DNA from 4 places in the Robertmurraya mangrovi genome. Region 3 is predicted to be linked to each of the others. Evidence: predicted binding sites of a transcription regulator. Region 3 holds the regulator's gene; each other region holds the start of a gene.
The links. The regulator Rex, encoded in region 3, represses fermentation and respiration genes when NADH is low (regulators of the CRP and FNR family bind a similar motif). The targets are predictions, from matches to a motif close to TTGTGAAATATTTCACAA.

Region 1 (7,984 bases), on a different contig from region 3:
AGAGTTAGAAAGGTCTTTTTAACTAAGCCTTTAGATTTCTTTTTCCCTTTGTTTTTAGAATGTTGCTGTTGCTTCCGACGCTCCTCTCTTGATTGTGTTTTATCTGCCATATTTGTAACATCCTTTCTAACAGCTAAGCAAAAATAATGATTAAAGGATCCATACCTTGCGACTTTTTCTACGTTAATCCTTAATTAATATTCTAGTATGAACTAGGATTATAAAGATAATCTATTATTCTTATATAGTCAATTCTCGGCTGAAAACCTAAAGGAATTGAATGACCATATTCAATAATTTCCTCTTTCGTAATTGATTTTCTCCCACCCGTATTCATTCTGTTCCAAAAATGTAGTAAATGTTTGGCTTCAATTAAATACACTTCTTCAGTCGTGGAAAATCTAATAATGACAAAACAAATTCCATTTTGTTCAATCACCTGTTCCATATGCTGAATTTGATGTTCATGAAAATTTTTTAAAGGGAATGAAGTTTCATGCTTTGTTTCCTTAGCCTCAAAATCAATATATCTTCCCTTATAGACCCCGTTATAGTCTGTGGTTGACGCTTGTTTAAAATAGGCTTCCTTAATAACAGCTGCACTTCTTTTCGGGTAATCTACTTGGACAATTTGAACAGGGGTCGGCTTCTTATGAATAACCGCAATTTGACGCTCAAGGTAATAGGCGTTCGTATCATTTAAATCTTCCTCAAGTGTCATCCCTCTATTTCCGTAGGTTCCGTCTTTGTCTTTTGTCTTTTTGATGCTTGTTGTTTTTTGTTGCAGCGGAATAAACTTCTTTCCGTTTGGGTAATGAAATTTCATCTAGACACCTCACAAACTATTAACTATCATAACACGTTAACAGTCTTTTGTTGAATAAGGCTCTTTTCTTAAAACTTTAGGTAGCTGTTACTTTTATCAATACCCATGAAAAAATATGTTTTCACTTGTCTTCCTTGATTAATAACCAGGATCATTAAAATGGCCATATCGTATAAAAAAACTTAGTTATGAAATTCTAAATAGAAAGTATGTGAGAGGAACGAATCACACATTATGTTAATAAACTCATTATATTCTGAGAAAGAAATCATTCAAATGATTGAAAAGGAAACTTTTCTCTACAATAAAGATAATATTTCTAGAACAAATCGATATTTTTCCTATTATAAACAGCATAAAAATATTGTCTGGTCCTTTTTAGCGAGTATGGTTTCCCGTAATGCTGGTTATAACATGTGTGACTTAGAAGGTGCCGTCTTTCCCAAATTACTTAAACCTAATTTTAGAGAGCGATTATTCTTAACATATGAAAGAGCCAATTGGTTAATATTCCAGGATGCATTTCCACAGTTACTCCTCTATCATTATTCGACGAAAATAAATCGTCCAATGTTTCACTTATTAAAATATTTTCATGTTTCTTCTTTTATGGAAAGGGAATGGAACTTTTATTGGACTCATAGGGACGATCTTAGATTAATGTACGCATTAATAATAAATGAACAAAACGTAATCCAAAAACCGGTTATGCAACATCCTATTTATAAAAAACGAGTATTCCATTCAATGTTGTTCTCTCTTCAAGACTGGTTCCATTTCAGCGCTGTATTATTTCCGACCTGTAGTGGTCAATTGTTTGGGGCGAGTGTAAATGGCTTTCGGTCCGTTGATAAGAGAATTGATTTAGGAAAAAGGTTAGCAGACATTTTATTCAATCCTAAAAATTACCCTAGCATTTTTGAATTTGCGGAAAAAACTAAGCACACTGGTTCGAGGGGAGATTATGAACAATATTTAGAAAAAAGGCCAACCACTACTACCCCATATCTACGTGCCACGTTTCCGGTTGTCAAACACCACATTAGTGAATATAGGGATTGGTCAAAGGAAAATAAAACGAAGCAGAAGTGGTTTTCTCGAAAAATAAATCATCGCCATCCTATACGTATCACAAAATGGTATGAAAAAAAGCAGCTGGAAATACACCTAGCTGCGAGTGTAAATGATTGTATAAATCTAATGCTACACAATAAAAAGCAAGGGTAGCCCTTGCTTTTTATACTTAAGTAGAAGGGCGATCTGGACCTTCTAACTTCTTGTCACCATAACCAGGCTTTTTCTCTTCATTTTTACTAGGTTGAACATTGTTCTTTTTTTCCTCTTGTTTCATCACTAACACCTCCAACTTTAGTTTGTTCAGGCAAATAAACTTTCATTCGCTGCAGCAATTGTTCAAGCATATTACTGATGTCGAATTGTTGGGGTTATTTTGAAAAATATTACTTTCTTTGCCGAATTACTTCTAGTTTTGTCAAGCATGAAGGAACCGTATATAAAAGGGCGAAATTATCTCTTGAACAACTAAACAAAATTAAATTTTTAATTAATAAAAATAAAATGAATAACATTGATTGGATTATAAGGAGGAGTTATAAGTGGAGAAAAGAGTAAATAAGGAAGAATTATTATCCATGCTTACGGAGATTTACGATCAACTTGAGGAATTAGAACAGACACTAGAGGAAAACCTTTCAGACCGTAGACAAAGTTTAATAGAAGAACAAATGTCAAAAGTATCAAATTGTGAAACTAAAATTGTTAAATTTGAAAATAGCTTAAACTCAAAAACAAAGGCTGCCCCAAAACCATTAAGAAGAGAAATTGGCCAAAGTATTTTTGCTTAATTCTACTCTTATAAAACTTGTCCCTTAGTCCACACATACATGGAAATCAACGGGTATAATCACGCACTCCAACAAGAATAAGATTTTTTAGCACGTACAAAATGGATGTACGTGCTATTTCACATACAAGCACATTACTTTAAAGAGATAAATACTTTTGTTAAAATTTAGTGAACCTTGAAATACTAATGTTCAATATCATTGAATTTGGAAAGGAAATAATGATTATGGAAACAAACATTAAGCAACTTACAATAATAATTTTAGAATACACAGAAGTATTTTTAAATAAATTTACTTACGCTAAGGAAAACGGTACAAAAGGAGATTTTTTTCATGAGGTGAAACCCTTTGCTGATGAAGTTAAGCTAGTAAATGATCAGTGGAAAGACGTAGCGACTAAATGGGTCCTCCAGACAAGACCGAAAAACATTTATGTAAAGCAAATTGAATCAACACACGAACAAATTGAGACTCTCTCGATCCAAGCTTTTTACTCTGATACAAGTCGAACAAGATTTATTAATTACTTACAATCTGTACAATACATCCTAAAAGTACTATTGGCTGAACTTGAAAAAAGAGAATAAATACATCGTTATAAATTTAGTTACAAAAAAACTCCACTAGGGAGCTTTTATGATTAACTTAAGCAATTTTCTTTTTCATCTTTAGGAAGCTCTGCACCATAGGCTTCTAGTTCACAAACCACTTTTCTGTATTGGCTAATAGAAATTTCATTACAAACATATGCCTTCTTAGCAAAGTCTAATAATTCGTTTGGATTTTCAGTAGTATAGTTTCTAATTTTCATAAACATTTCTTTTAGTTCGTGAACTTTCATACGTACTCCTCCTCACTTGTTTTACGAGTTGCTTGGGTGATAGACTCCGATGATGTTTTGTATCCTATTTATATCGTATCATGAATAAAAATATATCTCTGTTTTTATAAAATTGAGACTTCCGACAGTATTTCCTACTGTTAGACAAAGTCAAAAAAATAGGGATTTTCAGAAAAAATTTTTGACCATAAATATTGATCAGTAAATGGCAGCATATAAAAAACTCCCTCTTTATTCACCGAATAGGCTAATGATTCATAAGGTGTAGTAGCGAAGAAATAAGGAGGATGTTTGCCCATGTTTGGCCGAAAAAAAGTACATTTTTTTCCACAACAGTCTCCCTACAATGTTTATGGAGATAACGCGAGTTCCTACTATCCAAACAATCATAATGTGAGGCAACAACCTATCCCACAGTTAAATGGTAATCAACAGTGGAGCGGGTATCAAAACGTGAATCCATATCAAATGCCTTCTATGAACCAGTCTAATAATTACTTAGGTTATATGAATGGAATGCCGAATTCTCTACAACCTTTTTCGGGAAACTACCCTTCATACCCATCATTTATGGGTAACTTTAATGGGTTCCAAGGGGAAGGGAATGTTGAGTCATTCTCCCAAAATGCGAATAAGAAGAAATCTAATACTCAGACAATCTATCAAAATCCGTTGCAGCAAATAGAGGAATCTTATTCGGGACCAAGTAATAATCCTGCATTCTTAGGCAATAACATTCCATATATGAATCCATATCCGAAACAGTCTGCCTTTCCAAGACCCCCATCAGGGATGCAGTCTATCTTAAATTCTTTTAAAACACAAGATGGAAATTTAGATTTTAATAAGATGGTGGATACGGCTGGACAAATGATGAATGCATTCACGCAAGTTTCCTCGATGGTAAAAGGGATAGGTGGTATATTTAAAGTTTAATTATTATTCATTACACATTACAAAGTAAAACAAGAAGAAAAGCGGCTACCCAAAGCCGCTTTTTCTATGTGTATAGAGAGGTTACTCTAAATCTGATCTAATATGTCAATTTTCTTTCCTTTTTGTTTAGGGATACGAACTTTAAGTAAACCATCTTGATACGAGGCTTTTACTTTTTTTTCGTTAATAGGGTGGGTCAAGCTTACTGTTCTAGACATTTGCTGGAAAGTTTGTTTTCTTCGATACGTTTTATTAATGTCATCTTCTTCTGTAATGATTTCTCCATTCTTTACTGATATCGTTAAGTAATTGCCTAGCACATCGATATGAATATTCTCTCTTTTAATTCCCGGTAATTCAGCTGTCACAATATGTTCATTTTCCATTTCTACTACATCTAAAGGGAAGGACGATATAGGAGGAAATGGAGTTTTGAAGAACTCGTCGATACTTTGTAATATTCCTTTAACCGGTTTCTCCTGAAAAAAATCATTCATTGTTCTTATTAAATCTCCAAAAGGCTCATTTCTGTCTCTTTTATTAGGGCCGTTAGAAAGGTTTTTAGACATACATTTAAGCTCCTCTCAGGTCAGATTAATTCCCTATACGATATTCAATCTTTTACTAAGGGTGCCTAGTAATTTTCATGTTTTTGCTTTTTTGAATGTCTTTTGAAGAGAATATGAACGTTTTTTGACAATCCAACTGGTTGTGATGTACATCACACCTTTTGCATCAAGAGCGAGTTATGCTGTTAACAGAAATTGATTGAAAGAGGGGATCTAACATGTTCTGTTATCAATGTGAACAAACGCCAACAGGGGGATGCAAGGTCGTTGGTGTGTGTGGTAAAGATGAGACAATTGCAAGTTTACAAGACACCATTATTTTTGGTCTAAAAGGTATTGCTGCTTACCGTACCCATGCAAATCAATTAGGATATACTGATCCATTTGTCGATGCTACTACTCATGAAGCTTTATATCTGACTTTAACGAATTCAAACTTTAACGTTCAAGAACATATTGAAATGGCCATGAAAGTAGGTCAATCAGCCGTTCGTATGATGGAAGTATTAGATGAAGCTCATACGAAACTTTTAGGTATTCCAGAACCGATCCGTGTATCACAAAACAAAATTGAAGGTAAGTGTATCATCGTTACTGGCCATAACTTATTTGCTTTAGAGCAATTATTAAAGCAAACGGAAGGAAAAGGTATCAATATTTATACACACTCAGAAATGTTACCGGCACACGGATATCCGGCTTTAAAGAAATTCCCTCACTTAAAAGGAAACATCGGAAAAGCTTGGTATGATCAACGTCGTTTATTTGAGAAGTTCCCTGGTGCAATACTCGCAACAACAAACTGCGTGATGCCAATTAAAGGTTCATATGCGGATCGCATGTTCTCTTACGAAGTTGCTGGTCTTGAAAATGTGTTGAAAATTGAAAATGATGATTTTTCTCCATTAATTGAGAGAGCACTAGAATTACCTGAAGCAAATATTGATTCAGAAGAAACTTTATTAACTGGCTTCCACCATGAAACGGTTCTTGGTTTAGCACCAGAGGTAATCGCTGCTGTCAAAGAAGGAAAAATCAAACGTTTCTTTGTTATTGCTGGTTGCGATGCTCCAGGTAAAGGTGGAGAATACTACCGTGAACTAGCAACTTCTTTACCACCGGAAACGGTTATTTTAACAACTTCATGTGGGAAGTTCCGCTTTAACGATGTGGATTATGGAGTGGTTCCAGGTACAAATATTCCTCGTTATATCGATTTGGGGCAATGTAATAACTCTGGTTCGACTGTAAAAATTGCAAAAGCATTAGCAGATGCTTTCGAATGTGAAATAAACGAACTACCTGTAAGTATCGTTCTATCTTGGTTTGAACAGAAAGCAGTCGCGATACTATTAGGATTATTTCGTTTAGGTATTAAAGATATTCGTATTGGACCAAAGCCGCCAGAATTTATTTCTGAAGGGGTTATGAATGTTTTACAAGAGACATTTAATTTAAAATTAATTGGTACTGCACAAGAAGATATGGAAGAAATGCTAAACTTATAAAAATAGTGAAAAGCCGCTGTCAGTTAATGACAACGGCTTTTTCATATACTTATTTTAAAAGCTCATCCAATAAAACGGAGGGAATAAAGGTTAGTTCCCCGTTAGAATCTACTTCTATTAACTCGTCTTTTTTCATTTTGGTTAAAGTACGATTTACCGTTTCCCTAGTCGTACCAATCATGTTAGCTAAGTCTTTATTCGTAAACTCACCTTTTAGTTTAAAAGATCCATCAGGCTGTTCTTTCCCATGTATTTTCCCTAGTCTAACTAATAGTTTAATGATCTGTTCATACGTATTATTCAAAATCTGAGATTCAAGTCTGTCTTGAAGATCCACAATTTTTTCACCCAGTACTTTAAATACTTTTATACTGAGTTCAGGGTTTTCAATTAAGACCTTTTCAAATTCTGAGATCGGTAAAATTACTAAAGTTGCTTGGTCCATCACCTCGGAATTAGCTGGATAGCCTCCTTTACGGAAAAAACCAACGTGAGGAAACATTTCCCCTTTCTTTAAAATCGCAACAATTTGTTCTTTTCCATTCAAATCGCTCTTATATATTTTTATTTTTCCGTCATAGATAAAATATACATTTTCAAGAGGTTCCTCTTGTATAAAAATATGGCTACCTTTTGGATAGTGTCTTGATATACTGACACGAACCATTTTTTCTAACTCAGCTTCATTTAAGCTCTTAAACAGTGAAAACTCTTTTAGGACACTTTTAATTTTGTCATCTTTCAACATATCCACCTCAATGTATATCCCCAAACTTTTGTTGAAATGAGAGGGTAACTACTCATTATTATTACACAGATCATACCTAGAACTTAAATATAATTAATTTTTCTATTAAAGAACTTTTGTAAACCTTGTGAAAAAATATTAAAGGTGAAAATAGTGTATGTCATAGCCATTGCTGCAAAGAATGGGATCCAGATAGGACCACGGATATCTTCAAAAGCCTTCATTAACATCATCGGCCAAGTATAAGAATCGTTTACTATAATCCAGTCTCCTGTCTCAATCTGAATAAGATCTTGAGAGATGAATATACCAACAAAACCTAATTGAGCTAGTAAAAACATCACTTTTCCTAAGTCAGTTACCATATACACAATTAGCTTAGAATATAGAAGTGGTAAATAATATAATTTTAGTAATGTAAATCCTGAAGCACCAGCTGCTATCCCACCATTAATATATTCCCTTGAAGAAATATCACTAAATTCTAACTTAATCATTTCAGATGCACGTCCAACTTCCACGAATGCAACAATAAGTAATAATAGATAGGGTCTATATTCAGTTGTTAAGATGGGTGGAAGCATAGCTATTAGAATAACAACAACAATAGTTGGAATATAGGAAAACAGCCCATTTAACCAATTTAGTAAAGCATTAGCTCCTAAAAGCTGTTTGTGAGCTAAGTATG
Region 2 (7,984 bases), on a different contig from region 3:
CAGCACCTACAAGAAAACCAGTGCTAAATGAATCTGTAATGACCCCCGTAACAGACGAACCAAAAACGACCCCAACCGAAAAGAACGCATAAAATAGTCCAAAAGCCTTTCCGCGTGTTTCACTAGAACTATTAGTAATAATTAAGGCATTTATGGAAGGAAATAAACAAGCAAATCCTAGTCCATAAACAGACATTACAATAAATAATAGCAATAGGTTGTCAATAAAACTTAAGCCTATTAAGGCAAAACTGATAATAAACATACCTAAAACCATTACTTTTTCATGTCTAAAACGATCAAATAACCGATTGGTTGGCAGAATAAAGATTAGTATGGCTACCATTCCAAAGGTACTTAATAACAACCCGCTAAACTGACTTCCATACTGTAAATCATCTACTTTTAATGGTAGTAAAAATGCTAAGACACCTTGTGCAAACATGAGTGAAAAAGCACCTAAATAAGCAATTAATAACATAGGAGTCTTTAGTAATTGTAATACATCAAACTTAGAAGATGAATGATCTTTCTTTGTTGACATCATCTGTTTTTCAGGACCTTTGAGAAATAGAAATGCCAGGACAGCCACAATTAACATTAGGATGGTAATAGGGAAGAAAACCCAACTATATCCGAACTTGTTTGCCACGATTCCCCCGAATGCTGGACCTACAATAGCAGAAATTCCAACAGCTGCCCCTGATACAGCCATCGATTTTCCTTGGTTGTTCGTATTACTTGAATAAGAAAGGAGAGTAAAGGCTGCGGGTACTAATAACCCTCCACATAATCCATGTAAAAAGCGAACAACAAGCAAGGACTCTGGTGATGTTACAAATGGATAAAGAGAAACTATTACTCCTGTAAGAAGGAGGCCAATAACAATGACTTTCTTCGCACCGTTTTTATCAATAAATAAACCTGATAAAATATTCCCAATCATATTTGTAAATGAATACATGCCTACAATAACCCCAATGAGCGCAGAGGTTGAACCTAGATCCTTTGCTAAGGGACTCATTATGGGAAGTTGTGAAAACATATCTATAAATGAAACTATCACAATTAGGTAAATAAGGTAGGGCATGATCCATCATCCTATCTTAAAGAATGTCTACCTAAAAGTATAAAGGTTTCTAACCCGAATGGAAAATAAAATCAATGACATTTAAGTGACTGATATAGATTCTGTCATACTGTTCTACAGTTTAGTAAATTTCCTCCTATATTAACATTATTCTGAAAAATATGATAAAATTAGCTAGTAGTGATTTTTAGGAGGTTACAAAATGAGTGAGATTCAAAAGTTAGAAGCAAACTTTTTAGATTATGTGAAGAAAATGAGTGCTTATCAAGAAGCATTGTCATTAATATTCTGGGATTTACGTACGGGGGCTCCGAAAAAAGGTGTCGAACAGCGATCAGAAGTAATTGGAGTGCTTTCTTCAGAAGTTTTTAACATGTCAACTTCGGAAGAAATGGCTACTTACATAAATGAATTATCGAAAAGTCATGAACTTTCAGAGATTACAAAAAAAATGGTTGAAGAATGTAAGAAGGAATACGACCGAAATAAAAAAATACCTGCAGAAGAATACAAAGAATATGTGATTCTTCAATCGAAGGCTGAAAGTGTTTGGGAAGAGGCTAAAGGTAAATCTGATTTTGAATTATTCCGTCCTTACTTAGAAAAGTTAGTGGAAATGAATAAGCGTTTTATACAATACTGGGGCTACAGCGGGAATAAGTACAATACTTTATTAGATATGTATGAGCCTGGAGTGACAGTAGAAGTATTAGACCAAGTGTTTGGGGAGCTTCGTGAGAAAATTGTCCCTTTAGTGAAGGCAATTGCTGAATCATCAAATAAACCAGAAACAAGTTTTCTTTTTGAACATTTTCCGAAAGACAAACAACGTGACTTTAGCTTAGATGTATTAAAACAAATGGGGTACAATTTTAATGCAGGACGTTTAGATGAAACCGTTCACCCATTTGCAATCGGGTTGAACCCTGGAGATGTACGTGTGACTACAAAATATGATGAAAGTGATTTCCGTACGGCTGTCTTTGGTACGATTCACGAGGGTGGGCATGCTCTATATGAACAGAATGTGTCTACAGACTTAATAGGTACTCCTCTATGTTCAGGGACTTCCATGGGAATCCATGAATCACAATCTTTATTTTATGAGAACTTTGTTGGAAGGAACTTATCTTTCTGGAAAAGTAATTTTGAACAATTGAAAAGCTATTCAACTGGACAGTTTGATCATGTTTCCATTGAGGAGTTTTACCGTGCAATTAATGAATCAAAGCCTTCATTAATCAGAATTGAGGCAGATGAATTAACTTACCCACTTCATGTTATTGTACGTTATGAAATTGAAAAGGGCCTATTTAATGATGAGATAGAAGTAAAAGATCTTCCTCAAGTATGGAATGAAAAGTACGAACAATATTTAGGTATTAAACCAGATTGTGATGCAAACGGAGTACTACAAGATGTTCATTGGTCTGGGGGAAGTTTCGGTTATTTTCCATCATATGCACTAGGGTACATGTACGCGGCACAATTAAAGAATGCTATGCTAAAAGATTTACCAAACTATGATGAATTGCTTGAATCAGGTGACCTCTTACCAATAAAAGAATGGTTTACAGAGAAAGTACATCAATTTGGTAAAATGAAAAAGCCATTAGAAATATTAACGGATGTTACAGGTGAAGGATTAAACGCTAAGCATTTAGTTGATTATCTATATGAGAAATATGGTCAAGTTTATCAATTAAATTAATCCACTATAGTTCCAAAAGGATTCTGCCTACAAGGAAAAAATAGACGAAAGGATGGCTTATAGTCATCCTTTCATAAATTTAATAGAGAAGTGGCTTATGAGAAAATGCATAATTAAATAAGATGGTAGTAGAAAGAAAATTTAATTAAATGGTGACAAGATGAAAAAGATCCTTCCTTATATAGCGATATCTATTGCAGCTAGCCTTTGGGGGCTTATTGCAATTTTCGTACGTGGTTTAAAGGAGTCAGGTCTGAATGAAATGGAAATTGTTATGATCCGTGTTTCCTTTGCCACAGTATTTTTATTAATCATAGGGTTTACCCGGTATAGGAATAGTCTTAAAATTGATATACGAAAGATTCACTTGTTTGTTGGAACAGGGGTTCTAAGTATATTATTTTTTAATTGGTGCTATTTTACTGCCATTAACATGATGAACATTTCTTTTGCCGTGATTTTGTTGTATACATCGCCAGCATTTGTAACGATCCTTTCCTTTCTATTTTTGAAAGAATCATTACACGCTAAAAAGATTATAGCTGTAGTTGGAACTATTATTGGTTGCATCTTAATTGCTGGAGTTCAATCCAATGATACATCATCAATTACTCTCGCAGGTGTAATTATTGGTCTTGGAGCGGGTCTAGGCTATGCTTTATATAGCATCTTTGGTAAAATCGCGCTACGTCATTATGAGCCATTTACTGTTACATTGTATACCTTCTTAGTAGCAACGGTTGCCCTTTTGCCCTTTAGCGGTATTTGGAGTAAAATTTCAATTTTACTCGACCCTACTGTGCTTCTCTACAGTGTTGGTCTAGGGCTACTACCTACAGTGGTTGCATACTTCTTATATACATGGGGATTGGAGAAAACAGAAAGCAGTATAGCCTCTGTAATTGCAACGGTAGAGCCGATTGTAGCAACATTAGTGGGTCTTATTATTTATTCGGAAACTATTGGTGGCATACAGATTGTAGGTTCTCTCCTTATTTTAATTTCTGTCATTATAGTTAACCTTCCTAAAAGGGGAAAGGGACTGGCAGCATCAGAGAATATCAAAAAAGCTCCGATTCAGTAGAATCGGAGCTTGCTTGTATGTCCAGCTAGGGCTGAGCAATGTTATATCTCTTTTATAATTACCACAGTTTGAATCCTTTAGATCCAATTGGGGCATTTTGTATCATGTCGATGAACGGAATCGTATAAGCGAATAGAATTAATAGAACAGTAATTCCAAGCCATAACTTCCAGTTTTCAAATACCATTGGTGTTTTTTCTACATCTTCAGCAGACTCACCAACTGGGAATTCTTCTTCACCTTTAGGTGCAAAGAATGCAAGGTTAACGAAGATGATTAATACTAAAATAATACCAATGAATAGGATTGACCCACCAACTGCTTGAGCGATTTGGTAAGGAATCCATTCAGAAGCTTGAGCAGCACCGCCGTATTCAGAGAATGATGAACGACGAGGTGCACCAAGTAAACCAGCAGCGTGCATTGCACCTGACATAAATGTCATACCAATTGACCAAGTGATAGCTTGAATGATTGCTAGTTTGTTCATTGTTTTAGTTAGTTTACGTCCAGTAATATGTGGTACTAACCAGTAAGAAATTCCAAAGAAAGTTAATACTACTGATGTTGCTAGTGTTAAGTGGAAGTGACCAGTTACCCAAATCGTATTATGAACAACTTGGTTCATTTGGTGAGATGCGTTAACCATACCACCAGCACCTGCAGGAATAAACGCTAACATCCCGATGAAAGGAACAACGAAACGTGCGTCACCCCAAGGTAACTTCTTAACCCAACCGAATAATCCTGTTGCTCCTTTAGAGCGACCAAATGTTTCAAATGTAGCAAATAAAGAGAATGCTGTCATTAAAGAAGGTATTACAACTAAGAAAGTTAAAATAACTTGTAAGAACTTCCATGCTGGATCAATACCAGGCTCCATTAACTGATGGTGGAAACCAACAGGAATTGAGAATAGTAAGAATAAAATAAATGACATACGTGCTAATGAATCTGAGAACACTTTTCCACCAATTACTTTTGGAATAACAACATACCAGCACATATAAGCAGGTAATAACCAGAAGTATACTAGCGGGTGTCCAAAATACCAGAATAGTGTACGGCTTATTAGAATATCAATTCTTTCAACAAATCCTAAAGACCAAGGTAGAAGTTGTAATAATACAGTAGCAGCTACCCCGATTGTTGCTACGATCCATAGCATCGTGTTAACAACAACCATGAATGTTAAAAGTGGACTTGGTTTTCCTGGATTACTTCTTCTCCATCTAGCATAAGTAGTAATCATAGCTCCACCATTTAACCAGCTTCCAACCACCACTAAAGTTAATCCAATATAGAAAATAGGGTGTGCTTGTAATGGTGCATAGAACGTGAATAATACAGAAGCTTCGTTTAAAAGAACCATAGCAGCTGCCATTGCAGTTCCGATTGTCATTGTCCAGAAGCCAATCCAACCAGTCGTACGTGCTCCGTTAGAAAGAGCTCCTGCCGTACGGCTTACTGCAGCGAATTGAAAACCTAAAATAAAGAAAGTAGTTAGTACAAGACCTAATAATACTCCATGTACAGTTAAAACTTGATAATATCCAATACCTAAAGGTAATTCAAACTTTCCAGAACGAACTAGTACTTGCAGTAATCCAGCAAGTCCGCCTAATGCTAATGCAATGAATGCCACATGGAAGTGGGCCATTGCTAATTTACCATCACGGCGGTCTACTTTTGCGTTAGCTGTTTGGCTAATCATTATTCAACCACCTCAATTTTCGATGTCATCATGTGGTGACCAGTACCACAATATTCATTACATAAAATTAAGTATTCTCCAACTTTATCAAAAGTTGTAACATATTCACTGATGTATCCAGGTTCAAGCATCATATTGATGTTTGTTCCAGCAACTTGGAAACCGTGAATTACATCTTTTGTTGTTGCGATTACTTTTACTTTTGCACCAAGTGGAACTTCAACTGTTCCAGGTGTGTAAGCAAAAGCTTGTGCAACGAATACTAATTCATAATCCCAATCTTTACCTTCAACCTTTTTCAATCCTGGCTCATTAAATGGTGCAGTTGTATCAACTTTTTCCGGGTTAATAGTTGCTAAACAGCTCGGTGGTTGATTTCCAAGGTAGAATGCACTTACACCAAGGACTGTTAAGAATACTAGTAGTGCACCTACACCGAAGGTAAGCCAAATTTTCTCAAACTTATGAATATGCATGGCTCTTTATCCCCTTTCTCTCATTAAAAACGATCTAAAAATAAAAAGTAAACACTTACCCAAGTAACTACTAGTATAAAACCTAGTAAGAAAACGGAAGCCAAAGTTCCCTTTAGAGAAGAGCTATCCTCAATTTCAGTTTTTGTTTTTCTACTAAGTTCCGGCTTTGCCATACCACTCACTCCCTCCAGAATTTCTGATAACGTAAAACTTGCTTAAATGAATGATTACACTTTCATCATACAAAACAATTTGTAAGAATCCATATGGTTTCTGGGATTTCACAAATTGTTCATTAATGTTATATCTACTATATTAGTAGTGTAAAGTTGATACAGCAGTGATATATGTCACATTAACCACTATGTAAATGTGAAAAGAATGTGAAATGTTCAAATGTGGGAAGCAGTAAATTAAGGGGGATATTCACTGTTCAAAGAGTAATTGAATCGTGCAGAAGGTTAAGAAGAGGGTATTTAAATCCAAAATAAAAAGAACGTTTAGTATTATGAAACGTTCTTTAAAACATTTGGGCTAATTAACATGTTGCCAATTCTTTTTTTATTCCATAGTCCAATCGGAGTACAAGCCTGTTCCATTACATCCTTCGCAGTCGAAAGTATTATCATATGGAATAAACTCACTCGCGGGTGGATAAATATGATATCCTCTGCCACCGCAATCAGGGCATTTATTTTCAGTCTGCATTCTTGTAATGTATTTCTCATTTCTTGTGGCCTTCCACTCATTAAAAGCATTTAATAATCCCATTTTTTCTCACCTGCTAATATACAATTAGGTTATTTTTAGCTATTTATTTTTTAATATTTTTCTAAAATAATGTAACTCTAATGAAAAGTAATAAATAACTAAAAACAGTACCTATATGTATTATTCATATGAACAGTAACTTTTATGCGTTCCAATGAAAAAAAGGTGATTGAATAACAAGTAGTTTCATATTATATTCTAACTTCTCTTTCCTGGCGCCTAGGTATGTCCATAAAAAAATTCAACAGTAAGATTAACAAATAGACATGAGAAGAAATATTATATAAAAACACGTATTTAAGGAAGCGAGTGTTATAGATGGAAAAGTATTATTGCGAACATTGCAGACTTCTATACAATCATCAGGAACCGTGTAAAGTCTGTGGTAACGTTGTTGTAAATAAAATCTGGATTGAAGTACAAAAGCATAACGATGATAAAGCATGAACACCAGTCGATTCTGGTGTTCTTTTTAAATATGAATTAGTCCACTTTTCTTCCCTTTTTTTAATTCATTTGATATGTTGGATAGGAAGAAATTATTATTGAAGAGGGTGAAATCGGATGTATTTACCATCGTTTAGTTTAGAGGGAAAAAAAGCGGTTGTAACAGGAGCTGGAAGAGGTATTGGTAGGGCACTTGCTATCGGATTAGCTGAAGCGGGGGCAGATGTAGCTTTATTATCTAGAACAGAGAATGATTTGAAAGAAACAGCTAGCCTAATAGAAGGTCTAGGAAGACAAGCTATTATCCTTCCAACAGATGTTACTAAGCGTGATGAGATACAAAAGAGTTTAGAAGTAATTAGAAACCAATGGGATACCATACATATTTTGATTAATAATGCAGGCATGAATATACGATCTAAAGCGTTAGATGTGACTGATGAAGAATGGCAGACTATTATGGATACAAATTTAAAGTCAGCATTTATGATGTCACAAGAAGTTGGGAAAATCATGAAAGAAACACAAACTCATGGTAAAATCATCTCTATTTCATCAGTTGCCGGTCATGTAGCATTACGAACTGGAGTCGTTTACGCTGCAACTAAAGCGGCTCTCATTCAAATGACCAAAGTGTTAGCTCTTGAATGGGGTCCACATCACATTAATGTAAATTCTATCGGTCCTTGGT
Region 3 (7,984 bases):
AATTTGCTAGACGGTTTGCTGAATTATTAGAGCCAGGTGATGTCATTGCGTTAGAGGGCGATCTCGGAGCCGGAAAAACTACATTTACTAAGGGACTTGCTGAAGGATTAGGTATAACCCGAAATGTAAACAGCCCTACTTTTACCATTATCAAAGAATATATAGGAAAAATGCCGCTTTATCATATGGATGTATATAGAGTGCAAAGTTCAGATGAGGACCTTGGATTTGGTGAGTACTTTGAAGGTGAGGGTGTCACGGTTGTAGAATGGGCTCATCTCATCGAGGATCAGTTACCCCCTCAATTACTAACTATATATTTAAAGCACGGTGAGAACGGCTCAAGGGTTCTTACGTTTGAGCCAAGTGGAGAGCGTTATGAGTCATTATGTAAGGAGCTATTCAAATGAAGATTTTAGCAATTGATACTTCCAATTACGTACTTGGAGTCTCTGTTATAGATGGTGAAAAGGTGATTGGAGAATACATCACAAATATAAATAAAAATCACTCTGTAAGGGTTATGCCTGCAATTGAAGCTTTATTAAAAGATGTGGACGTTAAACCGAGTGATCTTACTAAAATCGTTGTAGCCGAGGGTCCTGGTTCTTATACAGGTGTAAGAATTGGTGTTACGATTGCAAAGACGTTAGCTTGGACATTAAATATCCCTCTAGTAGGTGTTTCTAGTTTAAAGGTAGTGTCTGCTACAGTAGGCAGATATTTTAATGGTGTTGTATCACCATTGTTTGATGCTAGAAGAGGTCAAATATATACGGGTTTGTATGAGTATAGTGCTGGCCAAATTAAAACGGTTATACAAGATAAACTAATTTTAAGCAAGGATTGGGTACAGGAGTTAATAGAACGAGATAAGCAGATTCTTTTTGTAGGCAATGACCTACCTTTGCACCGGTCTGTTATAGAAGAAGTTCTCGGAGAGCGTGCTCGATTTGCGGAGATTACCGAACTTAATCCTAGACCATCGGAATTAGCTTTATTAGGTAAAGATTTAGAAGGTGTAGATATACACCATTTCACGCCAAATTATATTCGTTTAGCAGAGGCTGAAGCGAAATGGATAGAAGAAAATAAGAATAAATGTTGAATGGAAGAACGTACATGAACAAATCGTTAACCTTTCGATTGATGGAAGAAAGAGATATCGATCAAATAATAGAAATTGAGAATCAATCTTTTGCTACACCTTGGAGTAGGGAAGCCTTTGAAAATGAAATCTTTAAAAATCAATATGCTGTATATATTGTTTTAGAGGATGAAGGTGAAATTGTTGGATATTGTGGCTCCTGGATTGTTATTGATGAGTCTCATATTACCAACGTTGCTGTTTTACCTAAACACCGAGGGAAAAAATTTGGTGAAGCCTTAATGAAAAAAATGATGGATGTCTCAAAAGAGATGGGAGCCATTTCAATGACGTTAGAAGTGCGTGTAACGAACCATGTTGCTCAGTCGTTATATCGAAAATTAGGTTTTCAGGATGGGGCTATTCGAAAAAATTATTATACAGATAATCAAGAGGATGCTTTAGTAATGTGGGTGAAATTATAATGGAAAATAATCAGTATATCATGGGGATTGAAACAAGTTGTGATGAGACAGCTGTAGCAATCGTTAAAAATGGCCGTGAAATTATAGCTAATGTAGTGGCTTCTCAAATTGAAAGTCATAAGAGATTTGGAGGGGTAGTACCTGAAATTGCTTCTCGCCATCATGTTGAACAAATGACCCTTGTTATAGAAGAGGCGATAAAACAAGCAGAAATGGATTTCTCTCAAATAGATGCCATTGCCGTTACGGAAGGACCAGGACTAGTAGGTGCTTTGTTAATTGGGGTAAATGCTGCTAAGGCTTTAGCATTTGCACACAATATCCCTCTTATTGGTGTTCATCATATAGCGGGACATATATATGCTAATCGGTTAGTAACTGAGATGAAGTTCCCCTTGCTATCCCTAGTAGTCTCTGGTGGACATACGGAGCTTGTATATATGAAAGAACATGGTCATTTCGAGGTAATCGGTGAAACAAGAGATGATGCAGCGGGAGAAGCTTATGATAAGGTAGCAAGGACTTTAAATTTACCTTATCCAGGTGGACCACATATAGACAGGCTTGCTCATGAGGGGACTCCAAATATCAATTTGCCTCGGGCTTGGCTGGAAGAGGGATCTTATGATTTCAGTTTCAGTGGTTTAAAGTCTGCTGTTATAAATGCAGTTCATAATGCGGAGCAGCGAGGCGAAGTTATTGCTCCAGAGGATCTAGCAGCAAGCTTTCAAGAAAGTGTTATCGAAGTTCTAACGAAAAAAACTTTATTAGCGGTTAAGGAATACGAAGTTAAACAAGTATTGCTAGCAGGAGGCGTAGCTGCAAACAAAGGGTTAAGAACAACTTTAGAACAAGTGTTTAATGAACTAGAGGATGTTGAGCTTGTAATTCCACCACTTTCCCTATGTACAGATAATGCGGCTATGATTGCAGCAGCAGGCAGTATTTTATTCGAAAAAGGAATAAAATCTAGTATGGCTTTAAATGCAAATCCAGGACTAGATATAGCTATCCACAACTAAATAGAAGTAATAAAATAGTCCCTTAAGTAGTTAAGGGGCTATTTTGTGGATAACTGACTATTTCGACAAAAAATACTGTTAATAATGTGGATAAAAATTAACTAAACTGTGGATAGTGTGGAAAAGTATGTGGAAAGCTTAAAAATAGGAGTATTTTAATGTGAATAAATCTGTGGAAAAACAAAAAAACCAGGTAGATAAATCTTCCTGGTTTTTTCGGTTAAGATTTCTATTCCTCAGCAAGTTCGGTCCATTCTTCCATAAATCGCTCAAGGTCCTCTTTGGCCTGTTCAATCGCTTTATTAATTTCCATAACCTTTTCATGATCTTGAAAAATTTCTTCCTGACATAGTAACTCTTCATTTTTTTCTATCGTACCTTCTAATGATTCGATAAGTTCCTCGAGTTCCTCTATTCGCCTTCTTCTTTGACGTTCTAACTTTTTCATTTCTTTATCTTGATGATAATTTGTTTTCACTTGTTGTTTAGAAGATAACTCGGTAGTTTTTGTAGCAGCTTCCAACTGTCTAAGCTCTTCTTGCTCTAATTTCTTTTCTACGTAGTAGTTGTAGTCACCTAAGTATTCTGTTGCACTAGTAGTACTTAGCTCTACCACTTTTGTTGCAATTCGATTGATAAAATAACGATCATGTGAAACAAATAGAATTGTCCCTGGAAAATCGACTAAGGCATTTTCTAGGACTTCTTTGCTATCTAAATCAAGATGGTTTGTAGGCTCGTCCAAGATTAAGAAGTTAGCTCTTTGCATCATTAATTTAGCAAGTGCAAGTCGAGCTTTTTCCCCACCACTTAATGTAGAGACAATTTTTAAAACATCATCACCAGAGAAAAGAAAATTACCTAAAACGGTTCGAATTTCTTTTTCCGTCTTCATAGGGTAGTCATCCCATAATTCGTCAATCACTCTTTTATTAGACCTTAAGTTAGCTTGTTCTTGGTCATAGTAGCCTACCATAACGTTAGATCCACGTGAAATTTCACCTGATAAAAGAGGTAAGGTTCCGATAATTGTTTTTAATAAAGTAGATTTACCTACACCGTTTGGACCAACTAGGGCAATACTTTCTCCTCTAGTTAACCGTAGGGAAATGCCTTTCGAAATGGCCTCTTGATCATAACCAATAGTGGCATGTTCAACCTTTAAGACATCGTTACCCGTTTGTTTCTCAATTTGAAAACCAAAAGAAGCAGACTTCTCATCTCCTAATGGGCGGTCCATTACTTGCATTTTTTCAAGCTTTTTTCGTCTACTTTGTGCTCGTTTGGTTGTTGAAGCTCGAGCTAAGTTCTTTTGAATAAAATCCTGTAATTTAGAAATTTCGTCTTGTTGCTTTTCAAATAGCTTCATTTCTCGTTCGTATTGTTCTGCCTTTTGGTCTAAATAAGAGCTGTAGTTACCCGTAAATTTAGCAATTTGATTTCTCGCTATTTCATACACTTGATTTACTACTTTATCGAGGAAATAACGATCGTGGGACACGATTAAAATTGCCCCGTCATAACCCTGTAAATATTGCTCTAACCATGAGAGTGTTTCAATATCAAGATGGTTAGTCGGCTCGTCCAAAATAAGAATGTCTGGCTTTGTTAATAATAATTTACCTAAGGCTAAACGTGTTTTTTGCCCACCACTTAAGCTATCAATTTTAGTTGAGTAATCAAAGGATTGGAAATTTAACCCATGAAGAACGGATCTGATATCAGATTCGTACTGGTATCCACCATTTTCTTTGAACTGAACCTGCAGACGGTCATACTCTTTAAGTACTCGATCATAATCAGTCGGATTGTTAAACGTAGACGGATCAGCCATTTTCGCCTCAAGCTGTCGTAGTTCAGCTTCTTGTTTTTTAAGATGACTAAAAACAGTCAGCATTTCTTCCCAAATAGAGAGTCCTGATTCAAGTCCAGTTGTTTGTGCTAAGTAACCAATCGTCACATCCTTTGGTTTAACGATGTCGCCACTTTCATACGAAATTTGCCCGGCTATAATTTTTAATAAAGTAGATTTTCCGGCACCATTACGTCCAACTAGTGCAATCCGGTCTCTTGTTTGTACTTCTAACTTTATATTGGATAAAATAAGGTCAGCACCATATGATTTGGATAGTTGATTAACTTGTAATAATATCATCATTTTTCACCTCAATACTCTAGTGATAAGTGTAACTGATTCACGTAGGAACAGCAATATAAGTAGTATTGATAAAGATTTTTTGTATGTTCAATCATTCTATAAATTGGGCTATTTTTCAATTGTTATGGAAAGAGCTTTTTGTGAAGAAAAGAACAAAGATTTCACACAGATTGACAAAAATAGTGTATCATTTTTTATGAGAGGGTGTTTAGACATGTCAGGATTTACTCACTTCAATGAAGAAGGCAGAGCTAAAATGGTTGATGTTAGTGATAAACAAGAAACCGTCCGTACAGCTATTGCTTATTCTAGTATAAAGGTAAATAAAGATATTTACGATGGAATTGCCAATAACGAGATGAAAAAAGGAGATGTATTGGCTGTGGCTCAAGTAGCGGCTGTTATGGCGGCTAAGAAAACTTGGGATATTATCCCAATGTGCCATCCACTTCCTCTTTCTAGCATTGACATTTCATTTGAATGGGAAATAAATAAAGAAGAGTATACATTATTAATTCAATCATTTGTAAAGACAAAAGGGAATACGGGTGTGGAAATGGAAGCGCTCACAGCAGCATCGGTATGCGCACTAACCGTTTATGATATGTGTAAAGCTTTAGATAAAGGCATGGTCATTGGTCCAACTTACTTAGTAGAGAAGACCGGTGGGAAACATGGCGATTACAAGAGAGAAGTATAATGAGCCAACAAAAATAGGCAAGGGGAATTTTAAATGAATAATGACAGTATGAAAATCCCACAAGCAACGGCAAAACGATTGCCTTTATATTATCGTTTTTTAAAAAACTTACACTCTTCTGGTAAACAGAGAGTGTCATCTGCAGAGCTTAGTGAGGCAGTAAAAGTAGATTCTGCTACGATTCGAAGAGATTTTTCCTATTTCGGAGCATTAGGGAAAAAGGGATACGGGTATAATGTTAATTATCTCTTATCATTCTTTAGAAAAACGCTGGATCAGGATGAGTTAACCAAGGTTGCTTTAATTGGAGTAGGTAACCTAGGAACAGCATTTTTGAATTATAATTTTTTAAAAAATAATAATACAAAAATTGAAATGGGATTCGATGTAGAGTCCTCTAAAGTAGGGACTAAAATTGGAGATGTACCTATTTATCATATGGACGACTTAGAAAGAGTGATTGAAGAGGATGATGTACAAGTTGCTATTCTGACTGTACCTGTATCTGCCGCACAATCCATTACAGATAGACTTGTAAAAGTAAATGTAAAAGGGATATTGAACTTTACACCTGCTAGACTAACGGTCCCTTCTACGATTAGAGTACATCATATTGATTTAGCAGTTGAGTTGCAATCTTTAGTTTATTTTTTAAAACATTACTCCGAGGTAGAAGAAGTAGAGTAGTAAAAAATCATAGAATTAACCAATAGAATTCGACTGAGGTTAGTGGTATATTCTTTATGTTAGAATTATTTCGATCGAATTGCTTTTAGTTCCATAATAAAAGTATTATGATACTAATGCCATTTATAAATAATAGTTTACGATGAGTGATAGATTAAGGCTATTGATAAGGAGGTGAGGCACATGATGAATCTTGGAATGGGAAGCCTCTTACTAATTGTGTTTGTTGCACTATTAATTTTCGGTCCAAAGAAGCTACCTGAGCTTGGAAAAGCAGCAGGAAACACACTGCGTGAATTCAAGAATGCTACAAAAGGGCTAGCAGATGATGATGAGGACGATGAAAAGAAGAAAGTTAAGTAATGTTAGGATGAAACCGTTATGAGTCATAAAGATATGACGATTTATGAGCATATAGGTGAATTAAGAAAACGGCTTGTATTTGCAGTCGTTTTCTTCTTTATTGCCACTGTTATTAGTTTCTTTTTAGCAGAGCCGTTAATCGTTTACTTACAGAAGGCGGATGAAGCAAAAGAGTTAACGATGAATGCTTTCCGTCTAACTGATCCAATTAAAATTTATATGCAGTTTGCCTTTTTGATTGCCTTTGTATTAACTTCGCCATTTTTACTTTATCAGTTGTGGTCGTTTATTAGTCCTGGGTTATATGAAAAAGAGAGAAGAGTAACATTAAGTTATATACCTATTTCTGTGTTTTTATTTATTACAGGAATTGCTTTTTCTTATTTTGTACTTTTTCCTTTTGTTGTTGAGTTTATGACAAGAGTGGCTAATCGGTTAGATATTAATCAGGTAATAGGTATTAATGAATATTTTCAATTCTTGTTTCAATTAACGATTCCTTTTGGTTTGCTTTTCCAGCTTCCAGTTATCATTATGTTTCTAACTAGGCTTGGAATTGTAACACCCATGTTTCTTTCTAAAATTAGAAAGTACTCTTACTTTGTATTGCTCGTTATTGCAGCATTTATTACTCCACCTGAGCTTTTGTCGCATATGATGGTGACCGTACCTCTACTTTTACTATATGAAGTAAGTATCATCATTTCGCGTGTATCCTACAAAAAGGTATTAGAAGCAGAAGAGAAATATGAACAAGAATATAGCCAAAACGAAGAAAAATGAGCCTGTGAACCAAGCTCATTTTTTCTTTTTTTGGATATTTTTAATTTTAAAATGAAACATGATCATTCTAATACCAGAACCGAAATCAAAAGTAGCTAAAATAACTAGTAGATAAGTGAAGAAGCCCCATTCACCGTTTCTTGTAACATCTTGGATAGCAAAAACGGTAAATAATACTCCTAAAACGATATAAATGATTCCCGAAAATAACGGTGATTGCCTCATATAAATAATCCTCCGATAAAGCTTTGAATTTTCTCTGACTCTCGAATCATTCTTTCTATGTCTTCTTTAAAGACAGATTGTACTAAAAAGACAAATGTGTTCATGGCAATGTGGGCGACGATTGGAACGATAATCCGATTGGTTTTAACATATAAGAAGGCAAAGGTAAAGCCCATAGCTGAATACAGTAGTAAATGCTCTAATTCTGCATGTGCTAAGGCAAAAATAACAGAACTGATTAATCCTGATAGGAAGAAATTAAACCTTTGATAAAGAGAACCGAAAATGATTTTACGAAAAACAATTTCTTCGAGAATCGGTCCGATTACGGAACTTACTAAAGCAACAATCGGAAAGGCCTCAATAAAACTTAAGATTTGCTGGGTATTTTCTGACCCCATTTCAATGCCTAATAACCTTTCAATGTTTGCAGCTAGACCTTGAGCAAATAAAGCAAGAAATACCCCGCCTACT
Region 4 (7,984 bases), on a different contig from region 3:
TATCTCTCGAAGAATCAGTCGAACAATCATCCACTAAAAGATACTCAATATTTTCGAACCCCATCGTTTGATTGATGACAGAATCGATCGTTCTCCGTAAATACTTCTCGGCATTAAATACCGGTGTAATCACCGTTACCTTCGTTTTTTTCGTTTTATGTTCTAGCTTGTTATCAACGATATAATACCCGTCTGCGTTATACTCATATGGACGTTTTTTAGTAAATTTTATCGTTTTTAAAACCCATGGTACCTTTACCATAAAAAATTCTCCAACCTTCTGCTTTTTTTGATATGTAAAATGAACAAAGATAGTGAGACAATGACGTTTTATTTCATTTATCAACTAAATTCTGTAAAATTATTCATTTTTCACACCATACAGTTCATTAACTTAATTAGTCCGTCATAAAAGTGAGTGTTAAATCAACTTTTGAGACAGCCTCTTTTAGTATTATTTTCTGTAAAAGGAAAGGATATTATTTATGACAAAGAAAACGTTTCTTGATTCCAAAAGAAAAATCCTGAAGGCCACATATGCCGTACAGGATTTGAATAGCCAAACCATTTGCTTTATCCATGATTAAAGTAGCAAGTACATGCACCAACTATGATTAACAAGATAAATAACACGACAATTAAGATAAAATCATTGTTCCTATGTGTAGGATAACAATAAGCATAAGCTGGAGCTGTATAAGTTGGAATAGGGGCAACATTCGGACTAACAGCAGGAGCTGTCTGAGTAAGCTTAGGAGGAAGATTCACACCCTGAGTCAGAGGGGCATTTAAATTAGCATACATTTTCATACTTCCCTTCTAAAAATAGGTTTTTCACTACATGATATTCCCCCATGAGATTTTTAGAGCCCGTCTATAAAAAAAATGGGTGCGTGTCACGGACAGTCATAAAGGTCAACCCACTAAATATACCCTATCTCCCAGATTAAATTGTCCAGTCTTTATAGCTGTAATTATCAAGACACTTGCTAATAAAGTAATGCCCCTGCTAAGTATGGGGCATCTCAATTTTGCTTTATGTCACGTCTCTCTTCCTTTGTTCTGTTAATTTTCTTACCACTGATGACCAAATAACTCTTTTTCTTCATCTAAGCTAATTTGTAGTTCCTTTGCTGCAGAGGAAAGAAATTCTTTGCAAAAGTAATAGCTTTTGTGATGTACAATGTAACCATCTTCAATTTCAACCGTCGTTACATCCCAAAGGATAGGTCCAGCTTCAGTTTCCTTTGTATAAATAATGGCAGGCTTCCCCCAAAGAGTAATGAATTTCGCTGATAATTTTTGGCTTGAACCACCACTAGCCCAGTCACCCATTGAATTCTTGCGTATTTGAACCCTTCCAATATCCATTCCTCTGCCAACCACTTCATTCGTTGCATATTCTGCTAACAGAGTACCGATTGTTTTGAAATCTCCTTTAACAAACGAATCCATATACTGTTTAATTACTTGATTTTGTTCTCTAGAAATTGTGGTATTCTTTAGATTTTCTTCCCTCTTAAGATTATTTAATTTTCTTATGTTGTTTCTAGCTCTATTCAATAATGAATATACAGCTCCTTCTGTAGAACCGATGATTTCAGCTGTTTCATTCGAAGTAAACTTATAAATATCTACTAATAAAAGCACAGCACATTGTTTTGGTGGAAGATTGAGTACTAGAGTCTCTATAGCTTCGTAAACATCACCAAAATCGACTGTCTGTTCATAAAGTTCTTCTGATATAAATTCCTCTGTCTGAACATTATTTTTTCTAAGACTATCCATCCAGGTGTTTGTGGCAATTCGAAACAAATAACTTTTTGGATTCATCGCCTGTTTAACTCTACTGAGAGATGAGAATGCCTTTAATAATGTTTCCTGTAACAAATCTTCTGCATCCCATGGCGAACCAGTTAACTTCCTACAATAATTCCAAAGGGTACTTCGATAAGGTTGAATAATTGAATGAAAGGAATGATTGATTTCTTCCATTTCCTTACTAATCGTTAATAAGTCTTCATTTCTACTCATAATCCATCTCCTATAAATTTTCTTCACTATTTAAGACGGTAATGATTGATAAAACCATACGGCCTTTATAAATTTTTTTCATCCTAATCATTTACCTCGGTTTTTTCCACAACAAAGAGCATTAATCCTTCTTGCACTAATACTCTTGATGATTTCTTTAAATTGACTACCCTTTTATACCACTATAAGAGGAGTGCACTTGGTTCTTTAAAAATGGATTACTCCATTAGAGAGGTATAAATATTTTTAAAAGGTCAATCAACTAAATAGACCTTATCTCCTACAGTTATAAGTCCAGTCTTTTTAACAGAAGAATACATACCGAAATTTAGATTCATTTCCGCGTTAACTTTCTTTAACAATAAAGGATCTCGCTCAAGTGTAACAGGATCAATGGTGATGATCGAGCAACGTTCACAAAAAGTATCGATTTGTAGCTTTGCACTACCTACTAGTAGTCGCTTTCCTATCCAATCACTTTCGTTAAACAACTGGTCATCTATTGAAATAATTAAATTTGCTCTAAAACGACGCTTATCTATTTTCTTTTCTATAATATTTTCAAGTTTTCGTAATGAAGCATCAGTGATAATCAGGACACTTGCTACATCGACAGACATAAGTTCAGGGTCTTCAGGGTTCGATGCTTTGATATCTGTCATTGATATTTTTCTATCTGAGTAATTTTGAATTTCAGCCAATAAGTCTTCATTCCAACTAAAAATTTGTCCACCTGGTGAAGTTATACTAATTTCATCACCGACAAGTCTAGCCTTATATGTAAGCATTTTTGGTATTGTTCGAGCGGTTACAAAACTATCCCATCCATCCATAGTTTCATCATAAAAGGCACAAAAACGATCACCATATAATCCATATGTATCAATTTTGCAAGATTCCAAACTCTCTCCTGCAAATGATTTAACAGGATAACGGTTTATTTCCGTTAATTCACCGACTAAACTCAATACATTCCCTCTTTTCAATACAGTTTATTTACCATCTTGATTCCTTTGCTAATTTAAGCACTCTCATCACATTCTAACAAAAAACCTTCAATCACTTTAACATGTTCTTCTCCTCTCGAACACAAAATAGCCAATAGATATCCCTTGCTGACTTTTTTCACTATTAGTAAGAAGAAAATACACCCAAAATTCACGAACATAATTTGTCACACTATCTGCCACCATAAACTTAAACAGTCAATAAACGTTCACTTCAATGAATTAAATGAAGGTGTATAATAGTTTGTGTAACGTTTCACAAAGTTTACATAGGAAGGGACATGATTTGAATGGGGTTTTATAATCCGCAAGAAATTGCCAATTACACCTCTACCATAGGGAAGAAGAAAACAAGTCTGACAGTCATAGAATCTAGTATTCTAGGATTTCAAGCTGGAGCCTTTGTAGCGTTAGGATTTTTATTATATATTCGAGTGACAGCTAGTATGCCAGCTGAGTGGGGAAGTTTCTCTAACTTTATTGGTGCCTCTGTATTCCCTGTGGGACTAATTTTAACTTTATTAGCTGGTGGAGAACTTTTGACAGGGAATATGATGACTGTCCCCCTATCCCGTATGGTAAAGGCAATCAGAACACGACAAGTTCTATTTAATCTCTTCGTTATTACGATTAGCAATTTTATTGGGGCATTATTTGTAGCCTACTTTTTCGGTCATATTATTGGATTAACTGAAACAGGTGCTTTTTTAATAAAAACGGTTGAGGTTGCCGAGCACAAATTAGAAGCAAACTTTTTGCAAGCATTTGTATCCGGTATAGGCTGTAACTGGCTAGTAGCATCAGCTGTTTGGCTCAGTTACGGTGCAAAAGATATAGTAGGAAAAGTATTAGGAATTTGGTTTCCGACGATGGCTTTCGTGGCGATTGGCTTTCAACACGTCGTAGCGAACATGTTTGTGATCCCTGCAGCAATTTTTGCTGGTCACTTTACATGGATGGACTATTTACACAACTTTGTTCCTGTTCTACTTGGAAATGCGGTTGGTGGTGGCTTGTTTGTTGCAGGAGCTTACTGGGTTGCTTATTTACGAAGAGATCCAGTACCTCAATCAAAACAAGCTAACGAGGAATCTCCAAACTCTTCAAGTAAGCCAGTATCTAAATTGGCTTAGATACTGGCTTACTTGAACTATAGGAAGAAAATTAACAATAAAAAATTATATACTTCTAACTATTTGCAGGTCTGTTATTAACCATTCATATACATCCTCTATTTTTAAATTCAAAGAATGATTAAGTTTATCTAACTCAACCCATTCTTTAGCTATTTTCATTATTAGAGGATAATCTTCTGACATTAATTCATGTACTGCATTCGCTTTTTCATAACCAATACTAAGGTCAAAATAAACATTTAGAAGAATGGATAACTGCTCTAAATATGTTACGGGTCCTTCTATAACTATTGGTTTCTTACTAAGATAGGGTGTAGTCCCCTTCAAATTAGTACTACCGCCATATTTATCTTTAGCGGCATACTTAAGATTACGGATTCCGCTCATATAAAAAGCACTAAAACAAAGGGGACATGGTTCCAAGGTTGAATAAAGAACATATGAATTTACGTTTTTATGTACTCGATTATCTAACTTTAGTAATGCATTAACCTCCGCATGAGCTAATTCGTTATTTGATATTACCGTATCAGATAATTGCCCAAATGTAGCACTTTTACCTGTGGAAACTAAATTACCTTTATCATCTATTACAATGGCCCCGACAGGTCGTGACCCTTCTTGAAAAGATTCCCAAGCTACTTTAAAACATTCTCTCCACTCATTTGAAAATTCAGACCACTTTATTTTAAACACCTCTACTAAAATAGGATTTATATTGTCTTAATTACTATATTTCGACAGTGTTTGATTGATCCCTTCTGCTTATGTTCATGTTAATTCCAATCTATGTATCTTGCGTCTCCCCCAAATAATTCATCAGCTATCAATATACCATCTTTATCAAAAGCTCTAATAGTCCATGTATCCTCTGAATATTCGTCAGTGACAAATAATACATAGTTATTCTCTACTTGTTTTACATAATATTCGTCCATGTTTTCTCTTACATCATCAAGCGATAATTCATATTTATCCGTTGGCGCGACACCTTCCATATGGTTTCCCAGTACAATATACTCGATGTTTGAATTTTTGGCGGTTTTTATCGCAACTAAAAAATCATCATTGTCACCAATTCCACAGGCTTGAAATGGTTTACCTTCTTCTACCATATAACCCCATGAACCACCATCATACCGATACAAAAAACCAAGCCTTTTTTCTATTTTTGCCACTCCAAATGTCTTATGTACTTGATCTTCAAATAATACTGCTTTCGTGTTCTTTCCGATTTCACTCGAACGAATCATTTTAACATCGCCTGGTACAGCATTTACCACATTAAAGTGTAATTCTGATAAACTACCGATTAAAAATAAACTTAAAATCGCAATAACACCAAATAAAACTTTTTTCATTGATTTCACCTCTCTTATGCTATTTTACCAAAGATAACCAATGTACTGTATCTTTTTCCTAAATTTTCAACCTGTTGTAATTTTATAAAGAAACCTCAAATGCTGGAATGGGATCTTTTAGAAAAACCTTATTACCAAGGTTCACTGGTTAAAAAATATTTAGTAAAAAGATACTTCTAAATCATTTACAATCTAATATACTTGTTTTAAAATCTAAAACGTAATAATTACGGTTATTGTTTTTGTATTTTATCTTGATTAAAAAATGATTTTGTTAGGAGTTTGCGGATATGAAATTCAATAAGTTACTTTCTACTTCCATTTTTACACTAAGCCTTATACTTGCAGGTTGCGGAAACTCGGAGACTGTTAAATTGGAAAAAAACGAAACTGAAAAGTTAACCATCTATACAACGATTTATCCTCTTGAAGATTTCACGAAAAAAATCGGAGGTGACTATGTTGATGTACAAAGTATTTACCCACCGAATGTAGATGCTCACTCTTTTGAACCTTCTACAAAAGACATGATTGCTCTGGCAAAATCTGATTTATTTATCTACACTGGAGTTGGAATAGATGGGTTTGCAGAAAAAGCAGGTGAATCTCTGAAAAAAGAAAAAGTTACTATTTTAGAAGCAGGAAAAGGGATTGAACTATTAGAATCCTCTATAAACGAGGAACATCATCATGAAGAGGAAAGCGCTGAGGCTGAGGGTCATGAACATGAAGACGAAAGCGATAAGGCTGATAGTCATGAGCATGAAGAAGAAGAACATAATCACGGTGACTATGATCCTCATATTTGGTTAGATCCTATTCGTTCAATCGAATTAGCTGAAAACATTAAAGATAGTTTGAGTGAATTACAGCCAGAACATTCTTCAGAATTTGAAAGCAATTTTATTCGGTTAAAAAATGAATTGGAAAAACTCGACGAAGAATTTAAGACAGCAATAGAAAATTCTAAAACAAAGTATATATTAGTAGCTCATGAAGCCTATGGATATTGGGAAGAACGTTATGGAATTGAACAAATTGCTATAAATGGTTTATCTCCGACCCAAGAACCATCTCAGAAAGAGTTACAACATATTATTGAAGAATCAAAGGTACATAATATCCAATATGTTATTTTTGAACAAAGTGTATCACCAAAAGTGGCAAAGATTATTCAAAAGGAATTAGGAGCAGAATCACTATCCCTTCATAATCTTGAATCCATCACAGAAGAAAACATTAAACAAAAAGATGACTATTTCAGCATCATGCGAATGAACTTACAAACCATTAAGACGGCTTTAAATAATTAATAATCCACTAACTTCCATGATAAGGAATATATATAAAATTATCTCCCTCCCACTTGTTGGAAAGGATTCTTTTTAAATATCTCTTTGACAAGCCTAGAGTCTATTAATTATTCTGAAACAATAAATCAATTTTTTTCATAATCTATTAATATGTATTTATAGAATTAATAGATTAAATGCGGTAATCGGCTATTATAAGGAGGTAACAATGAATAAGATTATACGTGATAATATTATTGATATTACTGGCTTAGCGATCGTGGGTTTAACTCTTCTGTTTTTTTCATATATGACAGGTTTTAGTGGCACTTTTTCTATTCCACCATCTTTGTTGAATTTGAATACTATTTTTCTAAGCATATTAATCGAGGCTCTTCCTTTTGTGTTAATAGGAGTTCTAATTGCTGGAATGATTCAAATCTTTGTAACCGAAGAACATATTCAAAGATGGATTCCTAAAAATAAAGTAATGGCCGTCGTTATGAGTTGTATCGTTGGAGCACTTTTTCCAGCTTGTGAATGCGGAATCGTCCCAATTGTTCGTAGACTTATATCAAAGGGTGTACCCATTCATGCAGCTATGGGTTTTATGTTAACGGGTCCGTTAATCAACCCCATTGTCATTGCCTCTACCTATATGGCATTTGGAAACAGTTTTAAAATGGCTGGACTTCGAATGGGTTTAGGTTTCCTGATCGCTATTTTGGTTGCTTTGGCAGTAAGCATTATTTTTAAAGGCAGCCAATTAAAAGCGTCAATTAGCTTAGAGACTGCTCATTCGCATGTTCACACTGAAAGAAAGACATTTACTGACCGATTTTGGTCCATGCTTACCCATTCGATTGACGAATTTTTTGATATGGCGAAATTTCTTGTCATGGGTGCTTTTTTAGCAGCATTTGTCCAAACCTATTTGCCAGCAAAGGCGCTATTGGAAGTAGGAAATGGACCAGTCACTTCTTTACTCGTAATGATGGGACTAGCTTACGTTTTATCCTTATGTTCTGAAGCAGATGCCTTTATCGGTGCTTCCTTCAGTAGTATTTTCCCTATTTCATCAATTTTAGGCTTCTTAATATTTGGTCCAATGATCGATTTAAAAAATACGCTAATGATGCTTAGCGTTTTCCGCT

Region 1: hcp (hydroxylamine reductase) is a predicted target of Rex. The motif match lies at 5,181-5,198, and genes of this name have one in related genera.
Region 2: SM124_RS15850 (cytochrome c oxidase subunit 2A) is a predicted target of Rex. The motif match lies at 6,414-6,431, and genes of this name have one in related genera.
Region 4: SM124_RS11450 (formate/nitrite transporter family protein) is a predicted target of Rex. The motif match lies at 3,286-3,303, and genes of this name have one in related genera.

The regions. Positions count from the first base shown of each region.
Region 1 covers NZ_JAXOFX010000011.1:102,283-110,266, reverse strand. Annotated here, with positions in the region: gene SM124_RS15985 (transglycosylase domain-containing protein) at 1-110, opposite strand, end outside; gene recU (Holliday junction resolvase RecU) at 203-826, opposite strand; gene SM124_RS15975 (DUF2515 domain-containing protein) at 1,061-2,053, shown strand; gene SM124_RS24175 (hypothetical protein) at 2,070-2,177, opposite strand; gene SM124_RS15970 (hypothetical protein) at 2,443-2,691, shown strand; gene SM124_RS15965 (YppE family protein) at 2,919-3,281, shown strand; gene yppF (YppF family protein) at 3,335-3,535, opposite strand; gene SM124_RS15955 (YppG family protein) at 3,833-4,471, shown strand; gene SM124_RS15950 (Hsp20/alpha crystallin family protein) at 4,558-5,040, opposite strand; gene hcp (hydroxylamine reductase) at 5,259-6,548, shown strand; gene SM124_RS15940 (Crp/Fnr family transcriptional regulator) at 6,598-7,293, opposite strand; gene SM124_RS15935 (peptide ABC transporter permease) at 7,380-7,984, opposite strand, start outside.
Region 2 covers NZ_JAXOFX010000011.1:80,550-88,533, reverse strand. Annotated here, with positions in the region: gene SM124_RS15875 (MFS transporter) at 1-1,090, opposite strand, end outside; gene SM124_RS15870 (carboxypeptidase M32) at 1,293-2,801, shown strand; gene SM124_RS15865 (DMT family transporter) at 2,962-3,885, shown strand; gene SM124_RS15860 (b(o/a)3-type cytochrome-c oxidase subunit 1) at 3,944-5,599, opposite strand; gene SM124_RS15855 (cytochrome c oxidase subunit II) at 5,599-6,075, opposite strand; gene SM124_RS15850 (cytochrome c oxidase subunit 2A) at 6,099-6,248, opposite strand; gene SM124_RS15845 (hypothetical protein) at 6,582-6,803, opposite strand; gene SM124_RS15840 (SDR family NAD(P)-dependent oxidoreductase) at 7,411-7,984, shown strand, end outside.
Region 3 covers NZ_JAXOFX010000025.1:40,737-48,720, reverse strand. Annotated here, with positions in the region: gene tsaE (tRNA (adenosine(37)-N6)-threonylcarbamoyltransferase complex ATPase subunit type 1 TsaE) at 1-410, shown strand, start outside; gene tsaB (tRNA (adenosine(37)-N6)-threonylcarbamoyltransferase complex dimerization subunit type 1 TsaB) at 407-1,108, shown strand; gene rimI (ribosomal protein S18-alanine N-acetyltransferase) at 1,123-1,572, shown strand; gene tsaD (tRNA (adenosine(37)-N6)-threonylcarbamoyltransferase complex transferase subunit TsaD) at 1,572-2,594, shown strand; gene SM124_RS22325 (ABC-F family ATP-binding cassette domain-containing protein) at 2,824-4,749, opposite strand; gene moaC (cyclic pyranopterin monophosphate synthase MoaC) at 4,967-5,452, shown strand; gene SM124_RS22315 (redox-sensing transcriptional repressor Rex) at 5,486-6,139, shown strand; gene tatAY (sec-independent protein translocase protein TatAY) at 6,323-6,502, shown strand; gene tatC (twin-arginine translocase subunit TatC) at 6,521-7,285, shown strand; gene SM124_RS22300 (YdiK family protein) at 7,301-7,510, opposite strand; gene SM124_RS22295 (CPBP family intramembrane glutamic endopeptidase) at 7,507-7,984, opposite strand, start outside.
Region 4 covers NZ_JAXOFX010000006.1:143,674-151,657, forward strand. Annotated here, with positions in the region: gene SM124_RS11430 (glycosyltransferase family 2 protein) at 1-262, opposite strand, end outside; gene SM124_RS11435 (YjcZ family sporulation protein) at 574-810, opposite strand; gene SM124_RS11440 (RNA polymerase sigma factor) at 1,075-2,034, opposite strand; gene SM124_RS11445 (MOSC domain-containing protein) at 2,289-3,002, opposite strand; gene SM124_RS11450 (formate/nitrite transporter family protein) at 3,332-4,174, shown strand; gene SM124_RS11455 (nucleoside deaminase) at 4,220-4,873, opposite strand; gene SM124_RS11460 (hypothetical protein) at 4,954-5,538, opposite strand; gene SM124_RS11465 (metal ABC transporter substrate-binding protein) at 5,829-6,851, shown strand; gene SM124_RS11470 (permease) at 7,060-7,984, shown strand, end outside.